Regions from separate parts of the Solibacillus sp. FSL K6-1126 genome, predicted to be linked through region 3. Evidence: riboswitches for the same ligand, from Rfam matches in the RefSeq annotation. Region 3 holds a riboswitch; each other region holds the start of a gene.
What was found. A riboswitch is a leader RNA that binds a small molecule or an ion and turns the genes downstream of it on or off. The one in region 3 is predicted to bind thiamine pyrophosphate.
Positions count from the first base shown of each region.

Region 1 (10,959 bases), 370 kb from region 3:
CCGCTGTAAAATGGCGTACATATAATGATCCACCCATTTTCCGTTTATATACAATAGCTCTCGTAATAATCCTTCTCTTGTAAAGCCCGACTTTTCCAATACACGAATAGAAGCAGAATTTTGCGGGGCGACATATGCCTCAATCCGGTGAATATTTAAAGTAATAAAAGCGAATTCCATTATTAGACGTACTGCTTCAGTGACAATTCCTCTACCTGTAAACTTCTCATCCATCGAATAGCCGATAAAACCGCTTGAATAAGGTAAACGTTTAATTGAATAGAGAGAAATATGCCCGATTAACTGACCTGTTGCATTATAAAAAATGCCGAATGAAAACTCCCTGTTCGACTGCAGCAAATGTATGCTTTCTAAAATTTTATTGTACTGTACTTGTTCTGTATAAAATTCATCGTGATGTAATGGCTCAAATTCGGACCAATACATTTTATTGTCATTTAATAATTTTGCCAATCCTTTCGCATCCGACGGGGTAAACGTACGAAGCGAACATTGTTGCCCAATAAGTTGAACCATTGGACCCTCCTTCTTGTGAAATAGCTTGAATAAGCTTTTCATTGAACCACCTACATTTCATTTCAAAGCTTGCTACCGTTTTTTCAACTTTTTCTTTTTTGATTTTACAGGCTTTGGTATTATATCTATAAATTCCGATTTTTCTTTATGTGCAGTTGTTTTATTACCGCTTTCGAAAATGTTCGTGAGCTTTAATCCGCGCTTTGTAACTTCTTTTTCTATATGGGTAACTACTTCTTTAAGTACTTGAACACGTGCATAGTTTTTGTCGTTCCCCGGAATTAAGTGCCAAGGAGCGTTTTCCGAATCAGTTTTTTCAAACATTTCATCGGCTGCCTCACAATATAAATTAAATTTATCACGGTTCCGCCAATCTTCAGCCGTCAATTTCCATGATTTATATGGATCAGCTGCTCTTTCATTAAAACGTTTAAGCTGTTCATCCGAATCGATATGAATCCAAAACTTTATCATTATATAATCTTCATCTGTCAATTGCTTCTCAAAACTATTTATTTCTTCATAAGCACGCTTCCATTCTGCTTCTTCAGCAAAACCCTCTATACGCTCCACCAGCACCCGACCATACCAAGAGCGATCAAAAATCGCAATCTGGCCATGCTGCGGCAACTTTCTCCAAAAGCGTTGCATATAATGATAGCGCATCTCATGGGGCTGTGGGGCAGAAATTGGCCATACCATTAACCCACGCGGATCGATACGCTCTGTTAAACGCTTAATCGCTCCCCCTTTTCCTGCTGCATCCATTCCTTCAAATGCAATAATAAGGCCAATTTTATTATTAAATAAAAATTGCTGGGCATTTAGCATTTCATATTGCAAAGCTTTCAATTGCTTCTTATAGATTTCCTTCTCCAGTTTTTGCGATAAATCCACATCTTGTAGCTTTTTCAAATAGTGCTGCCTCCCCTATTCCATTTATTATGTATATTTTACTCGAAAGTGTATGGAATTGGTAATTGTTGCGGTTATTTATTTGAATCATTTGATTATTTTATGTTGGCATCCTGTTTTAATAGAACAAAAAAACGCGGGCGCACTTATATATGCACCCACGGTTATAATTTAGTCTTCCAATGTTGTTAAAATAATTGGTTTATCTTTTGTTACAATAATCGAGTGTTCGATCTGGGCAACTAATGATTTATCCGGTGTAATAAATGTCCAGCCGTCACCTGATTCTACGATATGCTCAGCCTTCGCCGAAATGAACGGCTCTACCGCCAACACCATGCCTTCTTTCATGATTGTCGTATCCCAAGCATCGTAATAGTTCAATACATGGTTTGGTTCTTCGTGTAATGATTTACCTAAGCCGTGTCCTGTTAAGTTCATAATTACCGTCAACCCGTGATCACGTGCTTCACGCTCTACTGCTTTACCGATCTGATTTAATTTCGAACCTGCTTTAACCTTTGTCATCGCACGGTCAAATGCTGATTTTGCTACAGAGCAAAGTTTTTCTTTATCTTCATAACCTTCACCAACAACAAAAGAAATACCTGTATCTGCAAAGTATCCGTTTAAAGAGCCCGAAACATCAATGTTTACGATATCGCCGTCCTGAATAACCTTGTTCCCTGGAATGCCATGTGCAACTTCGTGATTTACTGAAATGCATGTATATCCCGGAAAATCGTATTCGCCTTTAGGACCAGAAACCGCGCCTGCTTCCGCAAACATACGGCCTGCAATTTCATCTAATTCTTTCGTTGTCACGCCAGGTACTGTCGCAGCTTTCATTGCCTCGCGAATTTCAGCACAAATGCGTCCAATTTTTTTAAACGCTTCTATTTCTTCTTGTGTAGTAACAATCATGTGTAACTTCCTTCCTCTTAAACAATGTCTACCCTTAACTATAGCATACTTAATATCGGTTGTAATTGTTCAAGGATTTTAAAATTATTTGGATTTATGATCAAATTAATACGACATTGTACAATAGAAATTAGAAAAAGCTTGCAACGGGAAAATAATCCCTTACTGCAAGCTTTGAGTTTTCAATTCATTATGGTGTTTGTGCTTTTTGGAGTAAACGGGGTGCAGATGTGAATAATATAACTGCAATAACCGCTGTAATTATTGTTGCAGGTACCATATAAGTACTGTTATAAATTATTGAGTAGATCCACACATTATCATCGCCTGCGTACTCTTTAAAGAACACGACACCTGCGAGCAAGTGCGAAACAAATCTTAAAGCTCCGCCTATTAGAGCTCCTATTACGATATAAATTGCCATTTTTAGTTTATTGAGTGATTGTGTTGCCTGTAATAATGGCTTTCTTACAATTGCCGCTAACCCTACTACTGTAAATGCAAGACCGTAATCTAAAATCGCCTGAAGCCAGTGTACTATGTAAGCGCCGAACATCATTTGCATAACGCCGATCAGCAAGCCAGTTGCAAGTCCTGCTGTTAGTCCCCAACGAATGGCCATTAACATAATCGGTACCATAACAAAGCTGATTGACCCGCCCTGTGCCCACATTTTAAAAGATACTTGGTCCAATACAAGTCCGATGGCAGCAAATATCGCTATCTCCACCATCATCAATAATTTTTTTCTGTCCATAACAATTCCCCTTTCTTTTCTCCGATGTAACAAAAGTGAAGAGGGATAGAATGGAACTTTTACTTCTTCTAGATATTTAGAAAAAGCAAAAAACGATAATCAGGACAAAAGCCTGACTATCGTTTGAACAGTCGGATTCTATCCACATCCCTACGCAAGTGCTAACTTACAGGTTCAAAGAGTCAGTGCAATCCCGTGCACAATCTCAGCCGACTTTCTCGGCACCCCTTGTGGTACATCTAAATTTTTATTGTTTGAACATGCTCATTGTAACGAATATTTCTACAACTTTCAACAGCTATTATTTTGAAACGTACTAGAATTACATATAATAGATACGAAGGAGTGATAAATGATGGATCAATCGAAAGGTTTAAGTGCACTAAGCTATTTGAGCTTTTATTTTGCACCGTTTATTTTACCGGTAATTATATTTATCGTTACGAAAGATGAAGCCGTTAAAGGCCATTCTAAAAAAGCTTTTATTTCTCAACTTATTCCAATACTGTTAGGGATTTTGTACATGATTTACTTTTTCACTTCCGTTCTTTCCTGGAATAACACTTTGACAGTGAGCGTGCAGGATTTCTTTATTAGTTCACATTTTATCGGATTTATTCTTTTAGTCCTTATTACGTTTATTCTGGCGATTTGGAATCTAGTCCAAGCGATTAAAGTTTTACGTTAATGTTTATGATAGCTCCTTCTTTGGGTATATTTTTTATACGAAATGTATTCGTTAAGGAGTGTATATCATGAAATTAAATAAACTCATTAAAACCGCAATTAAATATGGACCGATCGTGTACCCGATCATTAAAAAAATGATGGATAAAAAATCTGCACCCCAACCAGCAACTACACGACGAACGCCAAAACGTTAACGCAGAAAAACACATTTCGCACTAAAACTCGTGTGAAATGTGTTTTTTGTTGTCTTTTATTTAATAATAATTTCGGTTTTACTGTAGCCTTCTTTAAGCTTTTGGACTTGTAAAATGGCAGGCATTGCTGCTTTTAATTCGGCCACATGGGAGATGACGCCGATTAAGCGGCCTGTTTGCTGAAGATCGATCAAAATATCGATTGCCCGTCTTAACGCCTCCTCATCCAATGTACCGAAGCCTTCATCGATAAACATCGTATCGATATGCACACTTCCTTGAACACTTTGAATAACATCGGCCATTCCTAATGCTAATGAAAGTGAGGCATTGAATTTTTCACCGCCGGACAATGTTTTTACATCCCGCGTTTGTCCTGTATGGCTGTCATATACATCGATACTGAGCCCGCTCTGTGCATTTCCTTCTTTACGACCTGTCGATTTTAGGAAGTATTGACCATTTGATAGGACACGTAAACGTTCATTTGCCGCATGGGTTACTTTTTCCAAATAACCAATTTGCACAAACCGCTCAAATGAAATTTTCGAATCGTTTTGTCCGCGGATTAAATTATAAACATGCTCCACCTGCATCAGTTTCGCTTTATAGCTTTCGATCTGCTGTGCAGATTGGTCAAGTTTTTCGAGGGTTTCCTCACATTGCTCCACATAGGACTGGGTTAATGTAATTTTAGAATACTGTGCCTCGATTTGCTCATTCAGCTCATGAATCTGTTGCTCACTTGCCGTTAAATCAGCCCGTTCTTTTCCTTCGAGCAAAGGTTCTTCCTCGGCAATTTGAACAGATAATGTATGAACATTTTGCTTGTAAGCTTCAACTTCATCCTGAATTTGCTGCTGAACATTTAATGGCAGTAACGCATTCTTATATGTTTCCAAGTCAAAACTTTCTTGCTGCAATGCTGTATCAAACGCTTTTTGCGCTGAAAGAGTCTCCTGCTGTTTTTCTGTTACAAGGTTTTGTGCATGTAGATGGTTCACTTCACAAGATTTTTCATCTAATTGGATTTTTTGCATTGCCTCCAGTGCACTTTGAATTGCACTTTTTAAATGGCGGTGTTTTTGCTGCTGGCTGGCCAATTCTTGTGTTACTTCATCCAATGTAGAAAACTGAGGCAATAATGACTGCTCACTTTGCTCAAGCTTCCCTTTTTCTTGTGCATATTGTTTATCGATATCGACTACATATTGCTGCCCTTTTTCAATACGGCCTTGCAGCACTTCTTTACTTTCAATAAGCTGTGCCATCGTTTTCTTTTCAGTGATGAGCTGTGCCTGCTGCTGCTTTTGCTTTGTCAATTGCTCAGTCAGTTCGGCCAATTGCTGTTCATAATAATGTAGTTGTGAAAGCTCAACGTTCAGTAACTCTAGAGCACTTCTTTTCTGTTCCAATGCTGCCTTTTCTACATCCAATTTCGAGTTGACCTGGTAAAAGCTTTGCATAGCACGGTCGCCTTCTTGACGAAGATGTTCCAGTGCATTTTCATCAATGGTAAACGCTTCGCTATTATGAATGGCTGGATGCTCCGTGCTCCCACATACAGGACATGCTTCCCCATGATGTAATGAAGCCGCTAGAAACGCTGCCTGATTGCTGCGTATTTGCTGCTCCATATTTTGCAGCTTCTGTTGCGCTCCATCGGCAATTTGTTTCTTATCAGCAAGCTGTTTCACTAAAGTTTCTATATTCATTTGTATTGCAGCCACTTCTTTTGCCATTTCAATTTTTCGTGTTAATACAGCCTGTGCTTCATACGTTTCATGGTACGTCACTGTCGCATCTTCCAGCTCATTTATAATAGCCTGCTGCTGTTGGTGTTTTTCTTTTAAAGAAGCTGCTTCCTTTTGGAGCTTATCAAATAATTGCTTTGCGTTTTTCTGGTTTTCTGAAAGCTTTGCCACCTTTTCCCGCTGCGTATTAATCGATTGATAAATCGGGACAAGCTGTTCAAGCTGTGAAATTGATTTCGTAAATTCATCCAACAGTGGCTCATGCTGCTTTTGCTCCTGATAGTGATTTGTCGCCTGCAGAAGTTGTACCTGTGCACGTTCATAGTCAGCCTTTGCTTTCTGTAAGGAAACTTCCGCTTGTTCAAGCTGCCGTTTTACCTTCTCATATTCACGTTCTAAAGGTTCTATTTGATTAGCCTTTTTTGCAAGTACAAGTTTCTGTTGTTCTGCTTGTATTTTATCCTTTTGCTGCAGCAATTCATCGAGCCGGGCTTTCCTGATTAAAAACTTTTCAATTCGCTCATTTAACAGCCTTTGCTCATTTAATGATTTAACTAACGTTTGTAAATGCGTTTTTGAGGCTGCATATTGTCCTTTTAATGCAGCACATTGCTCTTCATAAAATTGCTGTTCTGTTTCCAATGCCGTTTTTACTTGATACAGATTAATGACATCATTGTTCAGAGCTGTAAACAGTTCCGATTCTCTGTGCGGGAGGCGGGACCGAATATCATGAATCGTATTATCCTGCTGCATCCTTGCTTGTTCATAATGCTTTTCAGCAATATTCTTTTTCTCTTTCAGCAGTTCCACCATTTTCGTAAAGCGTTCCGTTTTAAAAATTTTTCGGAAAATCTCTTCTTTATGCTTTGATTCCGAAGTGAGGAGCTTTTGAAATTCTCCTTGTGGCAGCATGACGATTTGATTGAACTGGGACTGTGTTAAGCCGATCAGTTCTTCAATTTTCGACTGAATGAGCTTCACTTGAAACTTCTCTACAGCGGGCACAATGACCCCATCCGTAATTTCAAAAAACTCGCGCTTTGCACTTGCCCCGTCATGACCAAATTTCCGCCAAATACGGTAAAGGCGACCGCGTACTTCAAATTCCAGTTCGACTTCCGTATCAACTGTTTCATCCGCAAAATCACTGCGCAAAAACAGCGACTTTTCCCGATCCTCACCACTTCCAGAATCATAAAGCGCAAACGTAATCGCATCAAAAATAGTCGTTTTTCCCGCGCCCGTTGCCCCGGAAACGACAAAAATTCCATGTTCATGGAGTTTTGTAAAATCAATGACTTCTTTTTGATGATATGGTCCAAATGCTGTCATCGATAATTTTATTGGCTTCATCGTTACAGCACCTCCTGTTTTTCACGTTCATTTTCGATTAGCTGCTCTAAAACATCTGTATAAATCTCTTTTATTTCATCACTTAAAGGCTTGCCTGTCATTTCCGTATAAAATAGCTCAAACAGTTCCGAATCATTCATCTGAACACGGTTCATTGTTGTCGCATGCTGTTCAAGCTGTTCATACACAACCGTTCTTTCAATATGCAAAGCATTTGGATAAACAGTGCGGACAAGTTCGGCAGCACCTTTTACATAATGTTCATCCTGTAATTTTACAAATACATAATCGTCGTTTACTTTATGCTGCAATATATCCTCAAGCATTCCCGTCACGATACGCATATCCCGTACTGGGGTAAGCATTCTTTTTTCAATCGTCACTGACCCATCTTCATTTAAATCAACAATCAAAAATCCCTTTTTATGTGTCACTTCAGATTCTGAATACTTAAGTGGTGATCCTGCATATTGGATTTTCTCGTTTGCGACAAAGTGGGCCTGGTGTAAATGGCCTAACGCTGTATAACAGAATGGTTCAAACAACGCTGAACTGATACACTCCGTCCCGCCAATCGTCAACTTGCGTTCAGAGTCACTCGTATTCGGTTCCGCCATCCCGTCTTTTGTAATAAAAGCGTGGCCGATAATGATATTACGTTTCGTACAGTCCATCGTCTGTTTAATCTGTTCAATGATTTTCGCCATCGCCGCTTCATGAGTTGTAACGGATTGATCGTCAAATACTGCCCGTACAATTGAAGGCTCTGCAAATGGAACTAAATAAAAATGAACTTCTCCGTATTCATCGTGCATTATGACCGGATCGATATTCTGTTCTAAATGACCAACGATATGTAACCCGCTCGCCTTCATAAATTCACTGCCAAAATTTAAACGTGTAGCGCTATCATGATTTCCAGCAATTGCTAAAATCGGTGTTTTCTCATCGACTAATATTTCTTTCAACGTTTTATTTAATAGTTGGATTGCATCTGTCGGTGGGACAGATCGATCGTACAAATCCCCGGCAATAATGATGACATCCGGCTTTTCTCTTCTGATTTCTTCGATAAACTGTTCAAGCACAAATTGCTGGTCTCTTGTCATCGATACACCTTGTACTATTTTTCCTAAATGCCAATCTGCTGTATGAAAAATTTTCATGAATACCGCCTCCTATCTTCTAACTATAAGTGTACATGAGGAAAAATAAAAAAACCACATCGTACGAATATTCGTTCGTACGATGTGGTCTCCTCCAATAAATATTGTCGGAATGCTTTTTATACTAAGATCGGGATTGGTCGATCAAGATTATGCATTGCTATAAATGGTACGTCTTCTACTGCTAACTTATTTTGTTGGATCCTCAGCATTTCTTCAAATGTTTTCGGATTTGGTGCTGGCATTGCATCGATTGGCAATATAAGTGCCTCATTACCACTATAGCTTTTCAGCATTTCATTAGCCATAATACGGTACCCAAGCTGGTTTGGATGCACATCCGCCACGTTCGGCAAATATGTTGAACGCTGCTGGTCAAATGTTTCATAAACATCTACAAATATATGGCCTGCCGCTTCTGTTTCCTGCTTTAATATCGCATTTAAAAGCTGCACCGCTTCTACTGCTCCGTCTACCTGTTCTTTATGAACACTTACATAAGGGAAATAATAGCCAAGTACATATACTGTCGCTTTCGGGGCCTTTTCGTTAATTATTGAAAGCAGCTCTCTCATCTGATTCCTTACTTCATTTAAAGCGAAATTGGCGTTAAGCTGACTAAAAGCGAGTGTTCCCTGTTGAGGGTTATGTGTAATGAGCGGCAGTAAATTATTCGCTCCGGCTGACAGTGTGATCAATGTTGCTTCACTTAGTAATGGTGCTGCCTTTTCGGACTGAACTGTTTCCATTACATTTCCAACACGGTATCCGGGGAAAGTAAGCTCTTTTGAAAAATGTGCGAGCTTACCATGTCGCTCTAGCTGCAAAGCAATGTAATCCGTATATCCTGCATCAATTTGACTGTAAGGTGTTTGCCCTGCTGCCAAAGAGTCGCCAAGTGCAATATAAACTTCTCGTTCATTGGCTAATGCTCCCGTTGGAAACAGGACAATACAAAAAATAAGAATCCCTATTATTTTTCGCATTTATTCACCCCACTTCTTTTGTTAGAATGCCCAATTACCTTTTCTGAAAATCGGTTCTGTTGTGCCATCTGCCAGAATCCCGTCAATATCCATTTCCGCACTGCCGATCATGAAATCCTCATGTGTAATCGACGTATTAATGCCCAGTGCTTCCAGTTGGCCCTTTTCAAGTTCCTTGCCACCTTCATAGCACGTCGGATATGCTTCTCCGATTGCTAAATGGTTAGAGGCATTTTCATCGAATAATGTGTTGTAATATAAAATATTAGATGAAGAAATAGGTGACTCATGCGGTACTAATGCAACTTCTCCCAAATATGAAGAACCTTCATCGGAAGCAACTAGCTGCTTTAATAAGTCCTGACCTACTTTTGCCTCAACATTAACGATTTTACCCTTTTCAAATGTCAGCTTAAAATCATCAATAATATTCCCTTTATAAACGAGCGGTTTCGTATTGGATACATAGCCGTTTACACCATATTTTGCAGGCAGCGTAAAGACTTCTTCTGTCGGCATATTCGCGATGAATGTCGTGCCATCAGGTGCTTCGCTGCTTCCGCTTTTCCACAAATGTTTTTCCGGTAGTTCAATCGTCAAGTCTGTACCAGGAGCCGTGTAGTGAAGCTTCGCATACTTTTTCTTGTTCAGCTGATCTGCACGTGCATGTAAGTTTTCAATATGAGTTTGCCAGTTTCCTACTGCATCCCCTTCACCAATACGTACTGTTTTGAAAATAGCATCCCATAGTGCAGGAACCTGCTCCTTTTCCGGTAAATCAGGGAATACTTTTGCCGCCCATTTCGGCGAAGGAACAGCAATAATTGACCAAGCGATATCATCATTCATAACAGCTTTACGGTAATTAACTAATGCCGTACCTGCTGCTTTTTGCTGTGCTCCGATCTTTTCAGAATCAATACCTGCCAGTAAATCAGGATTTTCCGCATCGATCCAAAGAAGTGCACCTTTACGTTCAATTAATTCTTCACGTTGTGCGACAACCCATTTCGGGAAATTAGCTGTTTCTTCCACCGTAACATTTTCAAAATAAGCACGTTCAAAGCTGGCATCAGTTAAGTTAACATGAACACGGCTTGCGCCTGCTTCATATGCTTTTTTAACGACAATACGTGTAAAGTCCAGCGTATCCGTAGATGTGTTAATTAATAAATATTGTCCTTTTTGAATATTTACTCCGATTCGAACGGCTAAATCTGCAAATTGCTCTAACTTCTCTTGGAATGTCATGAATTATTTCTCCTTTTTCTTACTGAAAGTCATGCCTTTTTTATTGGACTTTGGTTGATACGGCTTTTTCTCTGATGTTTTGTTTGTTGCGGGTGCCGCTTTTGAAGTTACTGTCTTAGCATTTCCCTCGACAAGTTGTCCTTGTGTCCAAACTTTTTGAACACCTTTTAAGGAAAGATCACGCAACCATTTTTTGAATGTCTTTTCGTCCTTGTAAGATAGTAATGTCAATACTTCTCCGTCTGCACCGGCACGTCCAGTACGTCCTGAACGGTGTGTATACTGCTCGATTGTACGTGGTACATCAACATGAATAACATGTGTTAAACCTGAAATATCTAAACCTCGTGCTGCAATATCTGTCGCAATTAAAATGCGCGCTTCCCCTTTTCGGAACGCGTCCAACGCTTTTTTACGCTCATCTTTTTT
Region 1 is NZ_JBBOPD010000001.1:3,692,533-3,703,491, forward strand. It holds gene MHH44_RS18475 (GNAT family N-acetyltransferase) at 1-537, opposite strand, end outside; gene MHH44_RS18480 (polyphosphate kinase 2 family protein) at 610-1,452, opposite strand; gene map (type I methionyl aminopeptidase) at 1,624-2,376, opposite strand; gene thiT (energy-coupled thiamine transporter ThiT) at 2,567-3,133, opposite strand; TPP riboswitch at 3,264-3,372, opposite strand; gene MHH44_RS18495 (DUF4870 domain-containing protein) at 3,489-3,821, shown strand; gene MHH44_RS18500 (hypothetical protein) at 3,889-4,017, shown strand; gene MHH44_RS18505 (SMC family ATPase) at 4,074-7,127, opposite strand; gene MHH44_RS18510 (exonuclease SbcCD subunit D) at 7,130-8,293, opposite strand; gene MHH44_RS18515 (SGNH/GDSL hydrolase family protein) at 8,413-9,279, opposite strand; gene MHH44_RS18520 (aminopeptidase) at 9,301-10,530, opposite strand; gene MHH44_RS18525 (DEAD/DEAH box helicase) at 10,534-10,959, opposite strand, start outside.
Region 1: linked by a shared signal. The riboswitch ahead of thiT (energy-coupled thiamine transporter ThiT) and the one ahead of thiW (energy coupling factor transporter S component ThiW) in region 3 are both predicted to bind thiamine pyrophosphate.

Region 2 (10,959 bases), 430 kb from region 3:
GCTATGTGTAGAATGGTTACCCACTACTGCACATAGCTTTTTTATTAAAATAAATTTGCCGATAAAGAGGTTTTCACTCATTATTCTTTCGGTTCTAAATCTTCAATTGAATCAATGTCCATATAAGCTGGTACGACGAAGCCATTTTGCGTACCTTCCAAGTTTTCGCCTAAGTCCACAATATCGTCTTTGTGTTTTTCATAGAATGCCTGATGAGTTGTCGGCAACCATGGAGCCACAGTAGCATCCCCTTCACCAGTTGCAATTGCCTGGAACATGATCGCAGGGTCTACAGGTATTACTTCTACTTGATAACCTAAATTGTCCAACACTATTTTAACAACGCTGCTTGATGCAATTTCTGAATCCCATGGGACTGAAACAAGTTTCACTTTTTCTCCGTTACCTTGTTCAATACCCTTCGTCCACTCACTTACTTTGTCATCGTTATTTTCAATCCAGGCTGCAGCAGCTGTTTCGAAATCTCCATTTTGTGCATCATACATAACTTGTTCCATATCTTCCGGTTCCCAATGGAATCGGTCAAGCACTGTGAAGACGTCCGGTAAATCCTTTTCAAGATCTTTTCTTACGACAGTATTTATATTTTCTGCTCCTCCTAAAACTCCTTTAGGATCTTCAAGGAATTTTAAGTCATAGGCAGAGAACATCCAATGGGGTGTCCAGCCAGTTACAATCACCGGTTCTTCATTGCGAATCGCCTGTTCCAACGTCCCGATCATGCCTGCAGTTGAACTTTCCTGTAATGTCCAGCCTTCCAGATTTTCATATTGTTCCAATGTATCATGTGACAAACCTGTTATCCCCGCGCCAGGTTCTATCCCAATGATTTTATAATCTACTTGTTCACCTATACTTGCAGATTCATTGTTTGAATTATCACTGCTGCCTGTATCATCCCCGCATGCTGCTAATAACAATGCTGCAGACATCCCTATAGTTAAACCTAAAGTTTTAAATCGTTTCAAATGTTTCATCCCCTATAATCTGAATTTATCTACTCCTAAAAAATCGACAACCCCATTTTAACTACAAGTTGTTACTTTTGTCAAACTAGAAGTACAAATAAATAAAGCCCCGTATAGGCTATTTACGGAGCATATTTCTATTTATTCTTTCGGTTTTAAATCTTCAATCGAATCAATTTCTACATATGCCGGAACAACAAAACCATTTTGCGTTCCTTCTAGATTTTCACCTAAATCAACAATATCGTCTTTATGCTTATCATAAAATGCTTTGTGAGTTGTTGGTAACCATGGTGCTACCGTTACATCCCCTTCACCAGTTGCGATTGACTGGAACATAATGGCCGGATCGACTGGTGTTACTTCAGGTTCATACCCTAATTGTTCCAGCACCAATTTTATTACGCTACTTGAAGCAAATTCCGAATCCCAAGGTGTTGAAATGATTTTTACCTTTTCGCCATTTCCTTGTGCTATATCTTTTGTCCATTCACTAACTTTATCTTGATTATTTTCAACCCAATCGGCTGCTGCTACATCAAAGTCACCATTTTCTTGTGCATCATACATGACTTTTTCCATATCTTCCGGCTCCCAATAAAAGCGGTCAAGTACTGTATATACATCAGGCAAGTCTTGTTCTAAACCTTTTCTGGCAAGTGTTTGAATGTTTTCAGCACCGCCTAAAATACCTTTAGGATCTTCAAGTATTTTTAAATCATAAGCCGAGAATTTCCAGTGTGGTGTCCAGCCTGTCACAATAACCGGTTCTTCATTTCGTATTGCCTTATCCAACGTACTCAGCATTCCAGCAGTTGAACTTTCCTGTAATGTCCAGCCCTCCAGATTCTCATATTGCTCCATTACTTCATGGGAAAGGCCAGTTAAACCTGCCCCGGGTTCAGTAGCAACTACTGTATAATCGACTTGTTCGCCAATACTAGAAGACGACGCTCCGGCCGAACTTTCTTTATTCTCCGTATCATCTCCGCAAGCAGCAAGTAGCAGTGCGGAAGACATTCCTAAAGTAATACCCATTGTTTTGATTTTGCTCATCTTCTCATCCTCTTTTAAATTTTTTATCTAAAAAGTAACAACTCAATATTAACAACAGGTTGTTACTATGTCAAAAGGTTTTCTAAAAAAATTAGTTACTTACCGGTATTAATTCTTACTCGTGACAGTCATTTAAAACAAACAAAAAAACCTGCAGACAGAAGAAAAGAATTCTTCGCCTACAGGCATTTTTAAAATTACTTTGTTTTTAAACCATACTTGCCAAAGCCGTCTGTACCGTCTCCAATATACTTAATAGCGCTGTTTTCATCCAATACATCCACTGCTTTTTTAGAAGATTCAAATACAACGTTTACGCTATCCGGAATCGGAGCGAACTTCCAGTTGCCATCTGCTGTCGGATCAATTGTTTTTTCGGCTAAAATATAGTCGATAATTGCCTGACGGTTTTCATCCGGATAAATTTCAACCGCTGTCGCATTACGAACACCTGGGAATGTACCATTCGCACGATAGTTATTTGTCGCTACGATAAATTCCTGTGCTGCATCAATTGGCTTCCCGTTATATTGCAGATTGACAATACGTGATGCTTGTTCGTTTACAACTTTTCCACTTGCATCATATTTTGCCGGTTTTGTTACATCAATTTCATACGTCACACCGTCAATAACATCATAATTGTATGAACGGTATTCGGCGTTGATTAATTGCTGTTCTTCTGATTTTGTTGCATCTATTTGATTGAATTGTCCTGCAGACATTTCAAGCCATTCTTTCACATCTGCACCTGTTACCTTCAGCATCGCAAGTGTATTATCATATAAATATAAATCTGCTACATTTTTAATTGCAAGCTCACCTTTTGGTACAAATGTATAGTATTCCGGATCACTTCTTGTTCCGGCTTTGAATGGTGCACCAGCTGACAGGACAGGAAGGTTTTCATACGCTGTATCTTTCAACTTTTCTTTCACATAGATTGACTGGGCATTCGTTACAATTTGAATAGAAGGATCATCCTGAACTTGCGAGAAGTAACTGTGAATGTTCGCTGTCGTTGTCCCTACTGCCTGACGCACATATTTAATTGTTCCTTCATGTGCTTCTTTTACACTTTCTACAACCGTAGCGCTGACAGCATCATTATCTTTTGCGATTTCACGCACCGCGCCCGTTCCTGTTGTAACATCCCATGCATCGTCTTTTTTCTCAAGCTCTAGATCAATGACCCCTAAATGGCTACCAAATTTACCGGCCATAACAATCGGCTTGCCGTTCATTGTTCCTTTTTCAATATCCACATTTGTTATAGAGCTATCCACTTTACCAGGGAATACGCCATGGGCATGCCCTGTAATGATTGCATCCACATCTTCAATTGTAGATAGTAAATACGATACATCCTCTTCCCCTTTTTCATGTGTAGCATCTCCCATACCAGAGTGTGAAAGTACTACGACAACATCTGCTCCTGCTTCTTTCATTTGCGGAACGACTGTTTTAACAGCCTCTACGGAATCATCGACTGTTACTTTTCCTTCTAAATTTGCTTTATCCCATTTTAAAATTTGAGGTGGCACAATACCTGTTACCCCAATATTAATCAACGTTTTTTCACCGTTTGAATCGACTACTTCTTTTTCAATCATGACATATGGTTTATACATTAATTCCTTTGTCGTTGCATTACGCACATTGGCATTTACATACGGGAATGGGGCATCATCCGTTACTTCATCGATAAATTCCAAACCGTAGTTAAACTCGTGGTTACCATATGTCGCTACATCATAATCAAGTGCAATCATCGCAGCAATCGATGGATGAACTTCCCCGTCTTTTAATTTCGTTACTGATTGAATATACGAGCCAAGTGGCGTTCCTTGTATTGCATCTCCATTGTCAAACAGCACTGTATTTGGATTTTCCTCACGCGCCTTTTCGATTAGTAGCGCAGTTTTTGCCAAACCTAAACTGTTCGTTGGCGTATCTTTATAATAATCATAGTTTACAATATTTGTGTGAATATCCGTCGTTCCTAAAATACGTAAAGAAACCGTCGTATTTGCCTTTACCGGACTGTATTCTTCCAAAAAGCGCTGAAGAATTTTTTGCATTTGAGCTTTTGTTACAAAATCATTCGGGCGAATCGTTCCGTCATCAAAGCCTGTCAGTAATCCTGTTGCTACCGCTTTCGCCATTTCCTGGCGATTGCCTTGTCCAATTTTGTTTGCGTCTTTAAACTGATCCAATACCTTTTCAGAATATGTTTCCTTATCCTGCAATCCTCTTGCCGCAATAAGGAATGCATGTGTGCGTGTCAGTTTTTCGTCTGGTGCAAATTTAGTTGGAGTTTTTCCTTTAATTAACTTTAATTCCACCGCTTTTTCAATATAAGGCTTAAGTGAATCAGGTACATCCTGAAATTTTACAGACTGACCAGTACCGACCTCTACCCCCAATGCATCGATTACGGCCTTCACAAACTCCCCACGTGTCATATCTTCATTTGTAGAGACTGGTGCCGCTGAAACTGCTGACATGCCACTTGCTAAAAGTGTTAGCGTTAAGGCTGAAGCAGATAGTTTTTTCAACATTTCTTTCACTCCCATATTCTGTAGTGTATAACAGAACTATCATACTAAATTGCCAGAATAGTAGAAAAGAGTAATTTGGTACAGGTTATTCCAATCAAAATAGTACTTATATGACAGAATTTAACTTATAGTGAATTTACAGCCTCTTTTATATTATCGCTATGACTGATTGCCGAAATAACGGCGACTCCATTTACTCCTGTTTGTCTTACAATGAAACTATTTTCAACAGAGATTCCGCCAATTGCTACAATAGGAAATTGAGTGTACTGAGATTTCGCTTCTTCCAGTAACGTCAGCCCTACTGGTGCTCTCGCATCATCTTTTGTGGAAGTTTCATAAATTGGACCAATTCCCGCATAATCCGCCCCATTTGCAATGGCCATTTCGAGTTGCTCCATCGTATGAATCGATACACCGATGATTTTATTTTTTGCAAGGAATCTAAATTGTTCAATACCGGTGTCTTCCTGCCCTACATGAATACCATCTGCATTTAATGTTAGTGCAAGCTCGACATCATCATTAATAATAAACGGCACTTTATATGTTTGGCATAGCTTTTGGCATTGACGGGCAAACTCTGCATACGCATGGCCTTTTAATGCATTTTTTCCTTTTTCTCGCAGTTGGAACATCGTAATACCTGCCTGTAAAGCTTCTTCCAAAACAAGCAATGGTTCGCGTTTACAATTGGCCGTTCCCATCACAAAATATTTATTCAAATCAAAGGACATGGACATCGCACATCCCCCGCTGTTCATGATAGGCGAAATGATTTGTCGGACCAAACCCATGACCAATATTAAGCGGATGACGGATTGCAAGCTGCACATATTTTTTTGCTTCTATTATGGCTGCCTCTATCGATCTGCCTTTTGCCATTTCCGCGGTAATCGCTGCAGAAAATGTACATCCTGTACCGTGAGTATGTTTCGTATCCACCCGCTCGGTTTTCATTTTAAATGGTTGCACCCCGCGAATGAAAACCGTATCTGTCGCATGCTTACTGTTTAAGTGACCACCCTTAATGACAACACATTTCAGCCCCAGACTTAATAAATCATGCGCCGCTGATGCGATATCCTTTTCCGTTTGTATTTTATAGCCTGTCAGGATTTCCGCTTCCGGTATATTCGGGGTACAAACGGTTGCGAGCGGCAATAACTTTTCTTTAAGAGCTGTTGTTGCCTGCTGCTCTAGCAAACTGGCACCGCCTTTTGCAATCATGACCGGATCAACGATAAGCGGAATATCCGTATTTTTTAGTAAAGTCACAATGGCTTCGATAATTTCAGCACTAAACAGCATCCCTGTCTTAATTGCTTTTACGTCGAAATCTTGAAGTACTGCCTTTAGCTGAGCTTGAACGAAATCAGCCGTTGTCGGAAAAATTCCATGCACTCCTTCAGTATTTTGTGCGGTTAATGCGGTGATTACTGATGTACCAAATACACGGAGTTCCTGAAACGTTTTTAAATCGGCTTGAATCCCGGCACCGCCACCGCTATCCGATCCTGCTATCGTACATGTAATCATTTTCGTCCCTCCGCTAAATTTTCTAGTTCATTCAAGAAATTTGTGTGGAAATTTCCTATAGTTGCAACAGAATTGGCACTTGCCTGTTTATATTCATTTAGTAGCGTCAGTAAGTCATCAAACGGTTCTTTACTGTTTGCAAGCGCCGCTGCACAAAAGGCACTAAGCAAGCAGCCACTCCCCGTCATTTTTGTCACCTTTTCATGACCACCCTCTACAAATTCCACTCTTATCCCATCAGTAATAACATCTTGTTCTCCTGTTACGATCACAATACATTGATAGTTATTAGCCAACTTTTTGGCAGTCACTGCAACATCGATATCTCCTTTGCCACTATCCACACCTTTAGACGCCCAATTCACTCCCGCCAGAGCCGCCATTTCTCCAATATTGCAACGGATTACATTAATCTTTAAAAGGTCGAGCAATTGTTGTGCTGTCTCCGCTCGAAACTTCGTTGCCCCTACACCTACTGGATCAAGGACAACCGGAGTATTATGCATGTTTGCGCTAAGTCCTGCTTTCTTCATCGACTCTATTGTCCGTTCATTCAAAGTGCCCATATTTAAAAGCAAAGCATTGGCCTGGGCAGCCATTTCACCCACTTCTTCTATTGCATCCGCCATTACTGGTGAAGCTCCTACCGCCAGCAAGCCATTCGCTGTAAAATTTGCGACAACATAGTTGGTAATACAATGAACTAATGGTTGTTTATTATAAATTGCTTGCAGACTCATTTACATACACTCCTTGTTCCCAGCTTTGCTTCGTCCAAGGCATTTCCCAAAACATCCATTCGTAATAACAGCTTTTCTTAAAATGCTCCTGTAGTACTTTAAGCTTTGCAGGTTGTTCTTTCGCATATCGATCTAGCATCGATTTTTGTACTTCAATATTTTGAAGCATCTCCTCGGAAGCATATAATGCAATCCACTGTTCATAAAGAGGTATATTGGGGCATGCATCTTTTAATCTTTGCCCAATTTCCTGATACAGCCATGGGCATGGCAGGATTGCCGCAAATGCTTCTGCTACATCTCCGTTATGCACTGCATTGTACATATGGCTCACATAGTTATAGGCTGCTGGTGCTGGTTCGAATTGTTCCAAATCATCCGCTGTCACACCTAATTCTTTAAACGTTGTACGGTGCAACTCAAGCTCGGCATCATGGATAAACTTTGCTGTTTGTAGAAAATATTGAACATCATCATCCGTTGTCGCTTTTGCAGCTGCAAGAGCTAATACTTTCGTATAATGTTTTAAATAATACGCATCCTGCAACATATAAAACTTAAACTTCTCCAGCGGTAGACTCCCATCTGCAATCCCTTGTACAAAAGGATGATAAAAGCTAGCCTCCCAATAAAAATCCGTTTCTTTTCTTACCTTTTCACAAAACCCCATTGTTACTCCTCCTTTTTGTTGGCGGAAGCACAAAAAGGACGTCTCAACATATAGAGAGACGTCCCCAAAAAGTGTACGTACCACTTTTCATTGCTCCCTACGTCCGTATTAACGGCCAGGTTCCAAGGGTCAGGTTTTAACCTTCTCAACACTGCTGTGTCCCCCCGCAAATCAAATGCTTGTGTATTTGCAAAAGAAAGACTCCACGTAAAATATACGCGGAGCCAAAGTAAGTACATATGTATAGCTTGTACTTTGCTCCCTACGTCCGTATTAACGGTCAGGTTCTAAGGGTCAGGTTTTAACCTTCTCAACACTGCTGTGTCCCCCCGCAAATGCATTTAATTACCCAGAGTGTAACAAATTAATTCGAACCGGGCAAGTGAATTCACAAAATTACGAAATTAATAGTTCAATAACAAATTCACAAAATAGCGCATCGTTAGTAAAAGTTTTGTTACTAATGATGCGCTGACATCTATTGTAGATGGGTTACTGCAGATCTTTTACCAGTCAGTTCATGAAAAGCCTGAGCATATTCCTCGGCCAGTTTATCGACATATTGTTTTGTGGAAGTAATCTCTTTAATCGCGCCAATTCCTTGCCCGCTGCCCCAAATATCTTTCCAGGCTTTTGCGGTATTATCGTTAAAGTTCATTGCTGAAGGATCACTTTCTTTTAAATTACTCGGGTCCATCCCCGCGTTCATGATAGAACCTTTCAAATAATTCCCGTGGATTCCTGTAAATAAATTGCTGTATACAATATCTTCTGCAGTACTATCAACAATCATCTGTTTATATTCTTGACGAGCAAACGCTTCTTCGGTCGCGATGAATGGTGAACCGATATAGCCAAAATCAGCCCCCATCGCCTGTGCAGCCAATACCGAATGTCCTCGCGCGATTGATCCTGATAAAGCTAATGGACCGTCAAACCATTCACGGATTTCCTGTACGAGCGCAAATGGGCTTTGCTGACCTGCATGGCCACCTGCACCTGTTGCTACAGCAATGATGCCGTCTGCACCTTTTTGAATCGCTTTTTTTGCAAAATGATTGTTAATGACATCATGGAAAACGATGCCACCATAACTATGTGCTGCCTCAAATACTTCTTCACGTGCCCCAAGTGAAGTAATAATAATCGGAACTTTATATTTCACACAGAGCTCCATATCCTGTTCCAGACGTTCATTTGTTTTATGAACAATCTGATTAATGGCAAATGGCGCTGCCGGCTGATCCGGATTTTTGGCATTATAGCTGGCCAACTCCTCTGTAATTTCAGCTAACCATTCATCCAACTGGCTTGCCGGTCTTGCATTTAACGCAGGCATTGACCCGACTATTCCTGCCTTACATTGTTCAATGACCAATTTCGGATTGCTAATAATAAACAATGGTGCCCCGATTACTGGGATACGTAAGTTTTGTAAAATTTCCGGAATATTCCCCATCTATAATCCCCCTTTTATTCAGCTACTACTAATACTTCATCAGCTTCAATAAAATCTCCTTCTTAATTTAGATGACAATCAAAAAGTCAGATGTTTTTTCATCTGACTTTCTTTCCTTTTGCTATTTCTTCACTACATTAAAATTAGCCCCGATGAGCTGCCAATTTTGCGGGAATGGCAGACCGAGCTTCCAATAGCCGACTCCGCGCAAATTTAATCGCTTTACTAAATCGAACTTCGCCTGAATCGAACGTGCATCTTCAAACCAGACAATATGTGAACGCCCTTGCTCATCATAGTAGTTAAAGTAGGGTGCCTGTGCTGTATAGTCAAATTGGATTGCTGCGTTGTAGCGTTTGGCCACTTCAATTGCACGTTGCGGGCTTATCGCTTCTGCGTAATCTCCTCCTTGTACAAAAGGTAATGTCCAATCGTAACCATACAAATTTTGCCCAAGTAAAATTTTATTTGCAGGAATTTCTGTTAATGCATATTGTACTACTTGTTCGACTTGCGGCAGCGGAGAAACGGCCATTGGAGGTCCCGCAGAATAGCCCCACTCATATGTCATCAACATAACAAAATCCACTATTTCGCCATGCGCCTTATAGTCATGGCCCATAAACCATTCTCCCGGCTGATCGGCTCTCGTTTTTGGAGCCAATGCGGTAGAAACGGTATATCCTTCCGCATGCATACGTTCTACAGCTCTTCGGAGGAAATTATTATAAGCTTCCCGCTGATCGCGTGCAATCCGTTCAAAATCAAAATGGATATCTGAAATATTTCCGATACGCTTTGCTTCAGCTATGATATTGTCCAGCAGTAAATTTTGAACTGCAACACTTTGGAAAATATCACGTGCTAGCTCAGCACTAAACTGATAATCCTCGAGATTAGTGATTGCCATTGCTATTCCTGTATTATTTTGTTCAGCAATTTCCGGTAATGGGTTAATTGTAGGCGCTTTTAATGAACCATCCCGTCTTGCTTCAAAACTGAAAATAGCTAAATACGTTAAATAAGGACTTGCCTCCCGAACTTGGTCGAGCAGCGCATCACTTATTTCATCGCCTCTTGGTTCTACATATGCCAAAATTTCTGCGGACCTTTTAGTTGGTTCCGGTATATACAATGAGGTGCCAATCATCAGCAACGCATCTGGATTCAAGCCATTTGCTTGTGCGAGCGTTAAATAATTCACCTGAAAACGTTGACCAATTGACCATAAACTATCCCCTGGCTGTACAATATAATACTGCCCTTTCAATGGAACGACCAATGCTTGCCCGACCACTAACCGGGCCGGCTCCGGAATTTGGTTGGCTTCCACTAAACTCTGCACTGTTGTTCCATAAGCCTGTGCGATTGCCCACAATGATTCTCCCGGTTGTACTACATGAATTTGAATTGTCCGTCCTCCTTTTCCTATGTACTAATTTATGAACTATATACCGTATTAATGCGGAAAGATAGGTTAGAAATATATAAGTAACCATGACAAAAAACAATATTCTACATTTTCATTCATTCATATGCGCAACCAGGTTGACTGTTTCATACTATAGTAGTGAGGTGAAAAAATGCCAAGAGTAAAATACCGGGATTCCGATGTGGATTTGATGGCACGAATGATGCGGGCTGAGGCTGAAGGTGAAGGAAAACAAGGGATGCTGTATGTCGGAAATGTAATTGTGAACCGAGCTGTTGCTTCATGCCTGGATTTTAATGATGTGAGAACAATCGAGCAGGTTATTTTCCAAGTACAGGGCAATAACTATTCGTTTGAGGCGGTACAAAAAGGAAACATGTTTTATCAGAGGGCTAGAGAGACTGAAAGAAGATTAGCAAGACAGACGCTGGATTATTGGCGAGACCATCCGGCGAAATATGCACTTTGGTATTTTAACCCATCCGGCCCATGTCCTCCTACTTGGTACGATCA
Region 2 is NZ_JBBOPD010000001.1:2,886,823-2,897,781, forward strand. It holds gene MHH44_RS14335 (glycine betaine ABC transporter substrate-binding protein) at 81-989, opposite strand; gene MHH44_RS14340 (glycine betaine ABC transporter substrate-binding protein) at 1,131-2,045, opposite strand; gene MHH44_RS14345 (bifunctional 2',3'-cyclic-nucleotide 2'-phosphodiesterase/3'-nucleotidase) at 2,243-4,606, opposite strand; gene thiE (thiamine phosphate synthase) at 4,732-5,349, opposite strand; gene thiD (bifunctional hydroxymethylpyrimidine kinase/phosphomethylpyrimidine kinase) at 5,333-6,145, opposite strand; gene thiM (hydroxyethylthiazole kinase) at 6,142-6,885, opposite strand; gene tenA (thiaminase II) at 6,863-7,555, opposite strand; TPP riboswitch at 7,633-7,731, opposite strand; TPP riboswitch at 7,798-7,896, opposite strand; gene MHH44_RS14370 (NAD(P)H-dependent flavin oxidoreductase) at 8,034-9,014, opposite strand; gene MHH44_RS14375 (glycoside hydrolase family 18 protein) at 9,136-10,392, opposite strand; gene MHH44_RS14380 (cell wall hydrolase) at 10,598-10,959, shown strand, end outside.
Region 2: linked by a shared signal. The riboswitch ahead of tenA (thiaminase II) and the one ahead of thiW (energy coupling factor transporter S component ThiW) in region 3 are both predicted to bind thiamine pyrophosphate.

Region 3 (10,959 bases):
GTCGACCCTGGTGAAACGATATTGCAGCGTATATTATGCTCTGCCAGCTCTAAACCGAGACATTTTGTAAACATGACCGTTGCCGCCTTTGATGCTGCATAGGCCGCCATAAAAATTCTTGGTACACTAGCGGCATTGGATCCTACTGTTACAATTGAACCTGCTTTTCTTTGAACCATATAACGGCTTACCGCTCTTGAAACATAAAACACACCTGTCGTATTAATTGAAAAAATCCTTGCCCAGTCACGGTCAGTACATGATTCGACCGGTCCTGTAGCCAATGCACCTGCTACATTGACGAGCATTTCGATTGGTCCAATTTCGTTTTCCACTTTCTCTACAACTGCATCAATGGCGTTACTATCTCCGACATCTGCAGGAAAGGCGAAAACTTCGTGGTCCTGCTCTATTAAACCATTCACATGGCTTCTCAATTTTTCCTCGTTATAATCGATTACAGCAACTTTTACTCCTAATGTAGCCAAGCTTTTGACAAGGCTTGCGCCAATTCCCTGGGCTCCACCTGTCACAAGTGCCACTTTCCCTCTTAACTCCTGAAAGTTCACTTCAACACTTCCTTTCTCGTTTACAGTTATGTAAAAACAGCTTGATTTCTTATTAGAATCAACAATCAATAATGATAATCATTATCAATTGATTCTATTAGCAATGATAGGCCTAACATTTTACAACGTCAAGAGACATTCAAACTTTCCCATAGAAAGACCTAAGTTTCGGTTTAGTGCTGATTTAAAGAGGTGAAATTAGGTATTTCTCAAAATTTTATAAGGAAAACTACGGCATTAAAATCCAAATAAAGGAAGGAAGGTGAACTTGCTCTACTCTATCATGTAGTCTTATCAATTCATTACTGACCAGTAGAGAAGGCTTCATTGTGCAAATATTTTGTAAGAAATACACTCTTGGAAATGGAATCGATAGGAATATTGAATTACTGTACAAAAGATTATGAAATTTGTTCGATTTTCCTGCGAATATTAAATTATTTTCTGTTCATACGGAACACCGTTATAAACCTGCTACTAAAACTTTCCTAACGTCTAATTCCATAAAAATGGCATAAATCAGAAAATTTTTGTTTAACAACCGCTTGTTTGTGATATTTACAGAAAAAAAGCTCTACATAAAACGTGCAGTATAAGTGTAGTGGTCAGCTTTTTATTTATTATTTATTATTTACTTCATATATGGTTCAATTACAGAACAAACGTTCCAATTAAGAGGTGAAGTTTATGAACATTGAACGGCTGCACATCCGAATCATGATTACGTGCTCGATTGTCAGCTTTGCGAAACGGGAAGCATTGGCCGCAAGCTATCCGTTAGAGGCAATTGATGAACTGGAACAGCACGGCTATATTGCCCAGACGCGTTATGGCGACTATTACAATACGAAGCTTGCCGCGCAGTATTTGAGAAAGTTTATGACAACGTACAGTCCGCGCTTAAAGGTTGTGGAGATGGTAGAACTGCTGGATCACGCACCCGAATATGTCGTCGTCGATATTGAAACGACGGGAGGCTCTGCTGCTAGGGGCGATAAAATCGTAGAAATTGCTGCGTTAAAAGTTCGCCATGGTGAAACGGTGGACCTCTTTCACCGGTTTGTGAATCCGGAAAAACCAATCAAAAATTCGCATATTCATGGGATTACTAATGAACGTGTGAAAAATGAGCAAACGATCTCCCCTGTCATTCATAAGTTTAAAGCTTTTTTAGGTGATTTGCCGATCGTCAGTCATCATATCGGGTTTGACTGGTACAGCTTTCTCGCACTGGAGTTTTTCCGAAATGGCATTCGCCCAACAAATCCGGCTGCCTGCACTGTATTGCTTGCGCGGAAATATTTGGACAGCCCGAGGAATAATTTAAATGTCATCGCCGAAACGTATAACATTCCGCTACTAAAGCATCATACAGCCGATGCCGATGCGATTTGTGCCAATGAAATACTGCAGCTTATTATGAAAAAAGCGACTGCACAGTAGTAGACGGTTATATTGTGCAATCGCTTTTTTGTTTTGGATTTTATTAGAATAGTTGGAGGGGTTATTAGAAAATGTCAGCGGTATATTAGAACATCGGAGTGCTTTATTTGAAGATGTCAGATGGTTTTTAGAACAACTGAGTGATATATTAGAAAATCGCAATTATATTAGAACATTTTTAGGTTTATTAGACCATTGCCGGTCGTTATTAGAACTAAATACATGCCTCCTGTTTTATTTGAAACTATTTCCAGCCAATCGACGTAGAATAGAAGAATTGGAGGTGTACGGATGAGTAACTTATCTTCATATATGATGCTTACCGGGATATTGATCACTGCGATATGCGGGAACTGGATCATCCTTAATTATGATGGGGTCGTGATTTATCCGAAAGCTTCTTATCTTACTTTCGGAATCGGGTTAGTACTGGTAGGATGCACTTTTGTAATGAATCAAATCTTCAGTTACCGGGAACAGGAAAAAACACATACAAAAGATAAACGGCATGCTCTAAACGAATGGCTTACTGCTAATCAGCCAGTTAATAAATGGTTGTTTGGACTCGTTATTCTCCCACTTGTGATCGCACCGTTTTATAGCTGGACGCTGTTTTTTACGATGCTGGAATGGTATTTATTTTCAGGGCTTGTAATAGCCGGTATTATTTACATGCTGAAAGGTGACAGAGTAGAAGAAAATACAGGCTGGGAGTATAAAGGGAAGACAAAAAAGATGCTTGATCTGATCGATTACCGCAAACATCCGTTTAATATTTCGCTTATTATCTACATCCTGGTCATTGGAAGTTTTGTGTTAAGTAAGAGATTGGATATTCCGCTCTATATGGAAACAGGAGGCAACTCGCGCTACGTTACTTCTTTGCCAACAATTTCATTTTTAATGTCTTCCTTAATGGTCGTGAGTACGTTTATTTATATTATCAGTCATGGAGATTTCTTTGGTTTTCGTAAAGCCGAGTTAAGTTATGAAAGAGTCATGTTCGTCCACTTTGCAGAAATTATTGTATGTGGTGCCACCCTGTTTATTTTAATTTTCACATTAATCAATGCGTTGTATGTGTATTTTTAGATGGATGGCTACTATCGACAATAGGCACACACCGGTAAATTATTGCATACTGTAACTACAATAAAAAAGAGGTGAACTATTGAATCCGAATCAAGATTATACATCAGTGCAACCCCAGTTTACATTCGACCTTAATAAAAACCCGTTGTTGGACTTACCCCTGTCAAGTAGACAGCCTATAAAAAGACTAAGCAGCCATCTGGTGACGATATTCTATCGGTGCCAGATGGTTGAGTCGTTTTTGGAAGCGCTGGTAATTATAAAAGTAGATATATTGCTCAACAGCTTGTCTTACCGTTTCCTCTGAATAATCATGTAACAGATACAAGCACTCGCTTTTAAAGTGCGAGAAAAAGGACTCAATACAAGCGTTGTCATGGCAGTTTCCTTTGCGAGAATGACTGCCAATCATGCCAAGCTGCTCTACTGTTTGATGATACTTTATGGATGTGTATTGGTAGCCTTGATCTGAGTGAATGATGCTTCGATACACATTTCTTTTTGCGGTCAATTCCTGGAGGGTATCCATGACTAATTCTAAATCATTACGCTTGCTAATACGCCAAGCGACAATTTCGTTGTTATATAAATCCTGTACAGCTGACAAGTAGAGAAATCCATTTTTCGTTGGCAGATACGTAATATCTGTTACGAGCACCTCATTTTCTACACGTTCTTTAAATTGACGCTCCAACACATTATCAAATACACGTGAGAGACGGTTGCCCCATACGCGACGCTTTTTACGGATAATCGATTGAATACCCAACTCACTCATTAGTCGATAGACTTTCTTATGATTCACAAGAAAGCCTTTGTCCCGTAGAGCGATTTTCATGCGTGGATATCCATACATTTTGTGCGTTTGATGAATCGCTAAAATTTGCTCCTTTAAAACAATATCATTATGTTTGCGTAACGATACTTTGCCATTTTTAAGCCACTTATAGTAGCCTGAACGTTCCAATTTTGCCATTTTAGTAAGCCATGTAATGGGATAGCGATCTTTCATTTCTTCAATAATTTGATAACGATCTGAATAAGTAGGCATTCCTCCATTTACAGATTTGGATACTGCTTTTTTAAGTATTCGACCTGTGCCTTATAGTAATCACGTTCTTCTTCTACATTTTTAAAGTGGACCCGTTTTCCTTTTAAAGGATTCTTCTCACCTTTCGCACCAGAACCTGTAGATGCGATACGATTAAAAGCTTCGATGGATCCGACTTCTTTATATTTCTTCACCCAAGCTTTTACTTGAGAAACATTACGAATCTCATATCGATCCGCAATTTTTTGCATACTTTCATTGCCTGTTAAATAAGCTTGTACAATCTCTAACTTCAACTCGTTTGAATAAATATTATTTTTTCTCGACACAAAAAAATCCCCTTTAAGTAAAATGTTTACCTACAGCGTACTGTAGGTTTTTTAACATTGTCTACTTAAAGGGGATAATATCATGTTCGTAAAAGACCAGCAAAATTTTATTAATGTAATGGGCGTCAACCAGTTAAATACACTGGATAATATATCGCTGCTTGATATTTATTTGAGTGCCAATAATGTCATTGAACCGCACTACCACCAAAATGCGGCGGAACTTGTTTATTGTATTGCGGGAAGTGCGGTTGTTTCGATTTTGAATCCGTTTACGAAACAGCTGATGCATTTTCCGATTACCCCCGGCCAGGTCGCAAACGTCCCTCATGGGTGGTGGCATTACGAAGTCGCCACGCAAAACAACACGCATCTGCTCGCCATTTTCAACGCACCGACACCTGAAGTCATTTTAGGTTCCGACCTCCTCAAGCTGACACCAGCAAATATTATGGCCCACACATATGGGATGAACGAAAATTTGTGGACGCAGGCAGTTGCACCGGTACGGCCGAATACCTTCATCGGTCCACCAAACCCATGGCAGCAAGTCCAGCCTGGCAACTACGGCGGCGGGTATGAGCAGTAGTTTTTCTCGGTCAAAGGAATCAAATTTCAAAAATACATTTGCATAATGAAACGGCCGTGTTATGATAACTGTGAAATTAACCTAATATTGGAAGCAGGTAATCTGCTTATAATTGAATATGAAAACTACTAGGGGCGCCTGTTTGGCTGAGAAGAACCCTTTGCACCTGATCTAGGTAATACTAGCGTAGGAAAGTAGTGTCGATCCCTTTTTATTTGTTTTAGGCTGCGATACCACTTTCTTTAGTTGAAAGTGGTTTTTTTGTTGCAAAAATTTATTGTAAAGGATGGTAGAAATGAATAAAACGAGGAAGCTTACGTATTCAGCGATTATCGCTGCACTTACAACGATTCTCAGCAGTTTTGTGTACATCCCTTTAGGTTTTGCCAAAATTTTTCCAATTCAGCATTTTGCCAATGTTGTATCGGCGGTGTTGCTCGGTCCATGGTATGCGGTATTACAGGCATTCCTTACATCGACATTGAGAAACTTAATGGGGACAGGCAGTATATTTGCTTATCCGGGGAGTATGATCGGTGCCTTTTTGGCTGCGTTTCTATTTGCGAAAACGAAGAAGTTAGCGTTTGCGGCAGTAGGTGAAGTAATCGGGACCGGGTTGCTCGGTGCGATGGCTACTTACCCGATCGCCATTTTATTTTTAGGTCACGAAGCGGCGCTGTTCGGTTTTGTCCCGGCATTTATGATGAGTTCGTTTGCGGGTGCGCTTTTAGGCTATGGCTTGCTGAAGATTATGGTGAGAAACCGGGCGTTTGGCGGGATGCTTTATCAGAATGCCGGGTGAATGGAAGGTTTTTATTAGAAATTTTTGTGTCGATATTAGAACTTCTTGGCGGGATATTAGAACTTCTGCGCATGATATAAGAACAGTTTGGGATTTTGGTAAAACGGGCTTATTCCTAAATAATGTGCGCGTCCATTTTGCGCTAGCCTGCCGTTTTTATTAGAAGATTTATGATGGATATTAGAAGATTGCAGGGGGTTATTAGAACTTCTGTGAACGATATTTGAACATATTAAAGACTTATTAGCACAATGTACAATTATATTAGAAAATCTCACTTTTATTAGAAGATTTTAAAATATATTAGAACAACTCAGACCTTTATTAGAAAATGAAACGCCGGGTATCCATTCAGACACCCGGCACATTTTATTAAGGTAAATTAATCTGCCAAGATACTCCGTAACGGTCATTTACCCAGCCGAACTTCTTACTGAAACCGTAATTACCGATTGGCATTAGCGGATGCCCGCCTTCAAGCAATTTTTCATAAAGATGGTCGGTTTCTTCTTCCGTATCACACGTTATAAAAATAGAGAATGACGGTGTGAAGTCAAATTCATGCTTAATATTACTGTCAATGCACATAAATTCCTGACCTTTTATCGAAAAAGTGGCTTGCATGACTTTTCCTTCGTCTCCGCCTTCATTTGCCCCGTAGCGGACAATGCTTGTAATTTCCGCATCATCGATAAGTGATGTATAGAAGTTCATCGCTTCTTCTGCAACGCCGCCTTGAAACATTAAAAATGGTTTTGCGCTTTTCATCGTTATCTTCCTCTTTCCCACTAAAATTAAGTTCATTTGCACCACTTCAATGTAGCTTATTTTATCCTTTTACGCGAACTTTTCTCCCTACAGTTTAAAAGGCATCTCCAACTCGTAGATGCCTGTTTAATATTTAAATTCCGCAATAATTAGCTGTAATTCTCTGTGCCAACTCCGTTTAAACTATTGCTGATGATGACAGATCTATTAGAACATCACAGCACTTTATTAGAAATTCCTTGCCGAAAAACAAAACACCGGGTGGTCATAATCTCCATCCGGTGATTCATCAATTATTCCCCAAAAACAATATGCCACTCAGCGCGGCCAGCTAAAAATTCCTCAGCCAATGCTTTTGCACCTTCCAGGCTGTGACTTGCTGCCCAGCCGCATTGTACTTCATTACATGCGGGTACCGATTCCGCCTTCAATACATCCTTCAGCGTATTTTCAATAATCGTTAATACGCCGTCATAGTCATTGTAGTTCAGTAATGCCAAGTAAAAGCCTGTTTGACAGCCCATTGGCGATAAATCTACGACGTCTTCACTATGATTACGGATACGGTCAGCCATTAAATGCTCTAATGAGTGTAGTGACGGCATTTCCATATGCGCTTTGTTCGGCTGCTTGAATCGGATATCGTACTTTGTTACGACGTCGCCTTTTGCTCCTGTTTTCGTACCGGCAAGTCGTACGTATGGTGCTACTACTTTCGTATGGTCTAAATCAAAGCTCTCTACATTTGTTTTCTCTGTTGTCATGTTAAATCCCCCTAGATTAGATAAACTGCATCGATTTTATAAATTGTTGAATCCGTTCATTATTGTTTGTTGTAAAGAAGTTTTCGGTTACGCCGTCATAGCTGATTTCACCGTTTTCCAGAAATAGAATCCGGTCTGCCACTTCGCGCGCGAAATTCAGGTTATGCGTCACGATAATCATCGACTTGCCTTCCTCCGCCAAATCCTTCAGCACCTTCAGCACTTCTCCTTCTAGTTCTGGGTCCAGTGCACTTGTCGGCTCATCGAACAGTAAAAACTGCGGCTCCATTGCCAATGCTCTTGCGATGGCAACACGCTGTTGTTGCCCGCCGGATAATTGCGAAGGATACTGGTCTGTTTTATGACTCAGGCCAACCTTCTCCAATAATTGCTGTGCCTTTTGTCTTGCAATTTCTTTGTCCTGCTTCAAAACGGTAACTGGCCCTTCCATCACATTTTCAAGCACTTTCATATGCGGGAAAAGATTGAAGCTTTGGAATACCATCGCCGTATTTTGACGAATCGAAAGCAAGTTTTTCTGAGAGATCGGCTTGTTCAGTTCAACTGTCTGGTTCCCGACAGTCAGAACGCCTTTTTCAGGTCGCTCCAGCAGATTGATACAGCGCAGCAGCGTTGATTTTCCTGAACCGGATGGACCTAAAATAACCGTTGTTTCGCCTTCATGAAATGTTAAATTAATATTTTTCAATGCCTCATTCTCGCCAAAGAACTTCGACATCTGCTGAAATTGTACGATAATAAGCCCTCCCTTCTAGCGCTTCACGTTACCCGACTTATATATATTTTGAGGCGTATTTTTCCAGTCGGCCTTGAATGACCATCAACACACTAATAAAGATTAAATATATAACTGCACAAAGCGAATAAATCATAAGTGGCTCATACGTCCTTGCTGTAATTTGCTGTCCGACCATGAATAGATCCGCAAGTGTGATACTGGCTACTAAAGATGTCCCTTTTACCATATCGATAAAATCATTGGCTACTGGCGGCAATGAAATACGAACCGTTTGCGGTGCAATGACACGTCGCATCATCTGCCAATACGTCATACCGAGTGATTCTGCTGCCTCCCATTGCCCTTTTGGAATGGCCAAAATTGAAGCTCGGATCGATTCAGAAGCATATGCACCCGTATTCAGAGAGAATGTAATAATTGCCGCTGTCCACGCATCAAGGGTAATCCCCAGTTTCGGTAGACCGAAGAACACTATAAATAATTGCACTAATAATGGTGTTCCGCGAAACACCCATACGTAAGCACCGAATATCCATCGTAAAACCCGGTAATTCGAGATTCTCGCTAATGCCGTCACAACTGCAATGACTAATGCAATGGCAAAAGCAATGAGCGATAGCGGAATGGTAACAAGAAGTCCTGCTTTTAAAATCGGCCAGATCGAGCTAAGTAAAATATCCATTTCTCTACTCATCCACTAGCACTCCTTTCTGTAGTGTAAGCTATGTAAAAAAGGAGGCCGTCGAAACGACCTTCCCATTAGTTGTTTGAAATAACATTTTCACCAAAATATTTTTCTGAAATTGCTTCGAATGTACCGTCTTCTGTACGCTCTTTAATAATTTCATTTAACTTCTCACGGAACTCATCGTTTTCTTTATTTAAGATTAATGCGATATCAGTTGAATTGATCGCACCGTCCAGCACTTTCAACTTCGTGTCAGGCTGCTCCTGCAAGTATGTCAGGAATGTCACGCGGTCATGGATTGTTCCATCTGCACGTCCCTGTACTACTAGCTCAATTGAACTCATTAAATCATTTGTAGCAACAACTTCTGCACCAAGCGCTTCTGCATCGCGGGCAAAGTTACTTGTAATTGTTTGTGAAGATTTTTTGCCTTTCATGTCTGCCGGCTCTTTAATTTCTGTATTATCTGTGTGCACGGCTACTACCGCTTCCGATTTCATATATGGAATGGAGAAATCGTACTTTTCTTTACGCTCATCTGTAATCGATACGTTGTTAATAACAAAATCGTATTTATCTGTATCCAATCCTGCGATCAATGAATCCCATTTTGTTTCAACATATTCTGCTTCAACACCTAGGTCTTTTGCGATTTGATCGGCAATCTCATATTCAAAGCCTGTTAATGCACCTGATTCATCATGGAAGCTGAACGGAGGGAATGTTCCTTCAAGACCGATTTGAATTTTTCCATCTGCCTGGATTTCCTCTAATTTATTCTTTGCCTCGCTTCCGTTTTCATCTGATTTGTCGCCACCACATGCTGCTAAAACGAGCGCCGATAATGTAACGATTGATATTAATTTCTTCATTCAAATTGCCTCCATTATTAATTCCTAGTTTTTTTATAAGCTTTATATTATAACAGAGTAACAGCAAAAACAATCTTTATTTTCTGAACAATAATTAAATTTAGAACTTTTAATTAATACGGACGGGAAAATGGGTTAAATACATAAAAAAGTGCCAATTTTCCTAAATGGAAAATTGACACTTTCATGTAATTTTACTGTCTTACTATTATTCTTCATAAATCATTTTCTTCGTCATCCCGCCATCGATTGTCAGATCCGTCCCTGTAATAAAATCATTTTCCGGGTTAGCTAAATACAGACAGGCACGGGCAATATCATCCGGTTTGCCGACACGGTTTGAAAAATGCTGGGCGTGGTCGGTAGGTCTGAGTGCATCGTAATCTCCTGTTTCAATCCATCCTGGCGAAATGCTGTTTACCGTAATATTCAGCTCACTGAAAGAACTTGCCAACGCATGTGTCAGTGCAAGGATACCGCCTTTTGATGCCGCATAGCCTTCAGAATTTGGTTCGGACATGACTGCACGGGTTGAAGCAAGATTGATGATCGCCCCGCCGCTTTTCATAAGTTTTGCCGCTTCACGTGAACATAAAAAGACGCTGCGCAAATTCGTCTGGATGATGTCATCCCAGTCTTCGAGCGATAATTCCAGCGGTGAAATCCATTTCGCTTTCCCCGCATTATTGATCAAAATATGAAGCCCGCCAAAACGGCTTGCTGCCATCTCCATTGTTTGGCGAACATTCTCTTCACTGCGCACATCTGTCTCTATAAAAATGGCGGAATACCCTTCTGTTTGAAGCTCCCCTGCCAGCTGGACACCTAAGTCGTGCTCAATATCCGCGATGACCACATTGGCACCGGCCTTTGCGAAATGGGTTGCGACTGAACGACCGATACCTTGCGCCGCACCTGTAATGACGACTGTTTTGTTTTGGAACATCTGATTTCCTCCTTTATAAATTGCTTAGTAAAAGTGTAACTGAAATCGCTTGGAATTTCGTGCTTGGGGTTGTCCTTTTTGGAGTTGGTGTGGAGTTTTTCAGGTTGCTCGGATTTGGTGCGGGATCTATTAGAACGTTTGGGGCGGATATTAGAAGAGTTGCGCAGGATATTAGACATCGGCGGGATTTATTAGAAAATCTAGGATAGGTGTGCGCTTTTTTGGGTGGGAGCGTTGTTTTTCAGGTTGCTTGGAAACGGTGCGGGATTTTATTAGAAAGGTTTGG
Region 3 is NZ_JBBOPD010000001.1:3,318,210-3,329,168, forward strand. It holds gene MHH44_RS16510 (2,3-dihydro-2,3-dihydroxybenzoate dehydrogenase) at 1-569, opposite strand, end outside; gene MHH44_RS16515 (3'-5' exonuclease) at 1,257-2,012, shown strand; gene MHH44_RS16520 (nucleotidyltransferase) at 2,304-3,104, shown strand; gene MHH44_RS16525 (IS3 family transposase) at 3,292-4,155, opposite strand; gene MHH44_RS16530 (transposase) at 4,164-4,484, opposite strand; gene MHH44_RS16535 (cupin domain-containing protein) at 4,567-5,073, shown strand; TPP riboswitch at 5,194-5,283, shown strand; gene thiW (energy coupling factor transporter S component ThiW) at 5,369-5,875, shown strand; gene MHH44_RS16545 (VOC family protein) at 6,248-6,643, opposite strand; gene MHH44_RS16550 (S-ribosylhomocysteine lyase) at 6,937-7,407, opposite strand; gene MHH44_RS16555 (amino acid ABC transporter ATP-binding protein) at 7,424-8,164, opposite strand; gene MHH44_RS16560 (amino acid ABC transporter permease) at 8,202-8,861, opposite strand; gene MHH44_RS16565 (transporter substrate-binding domain-containing protein) at 8,927-9,727, opposite strand; gene MHH44_RS16570 (SDR family NAD(P)-dependent oxidoreductase) at 9,936-10,673, opposite strand.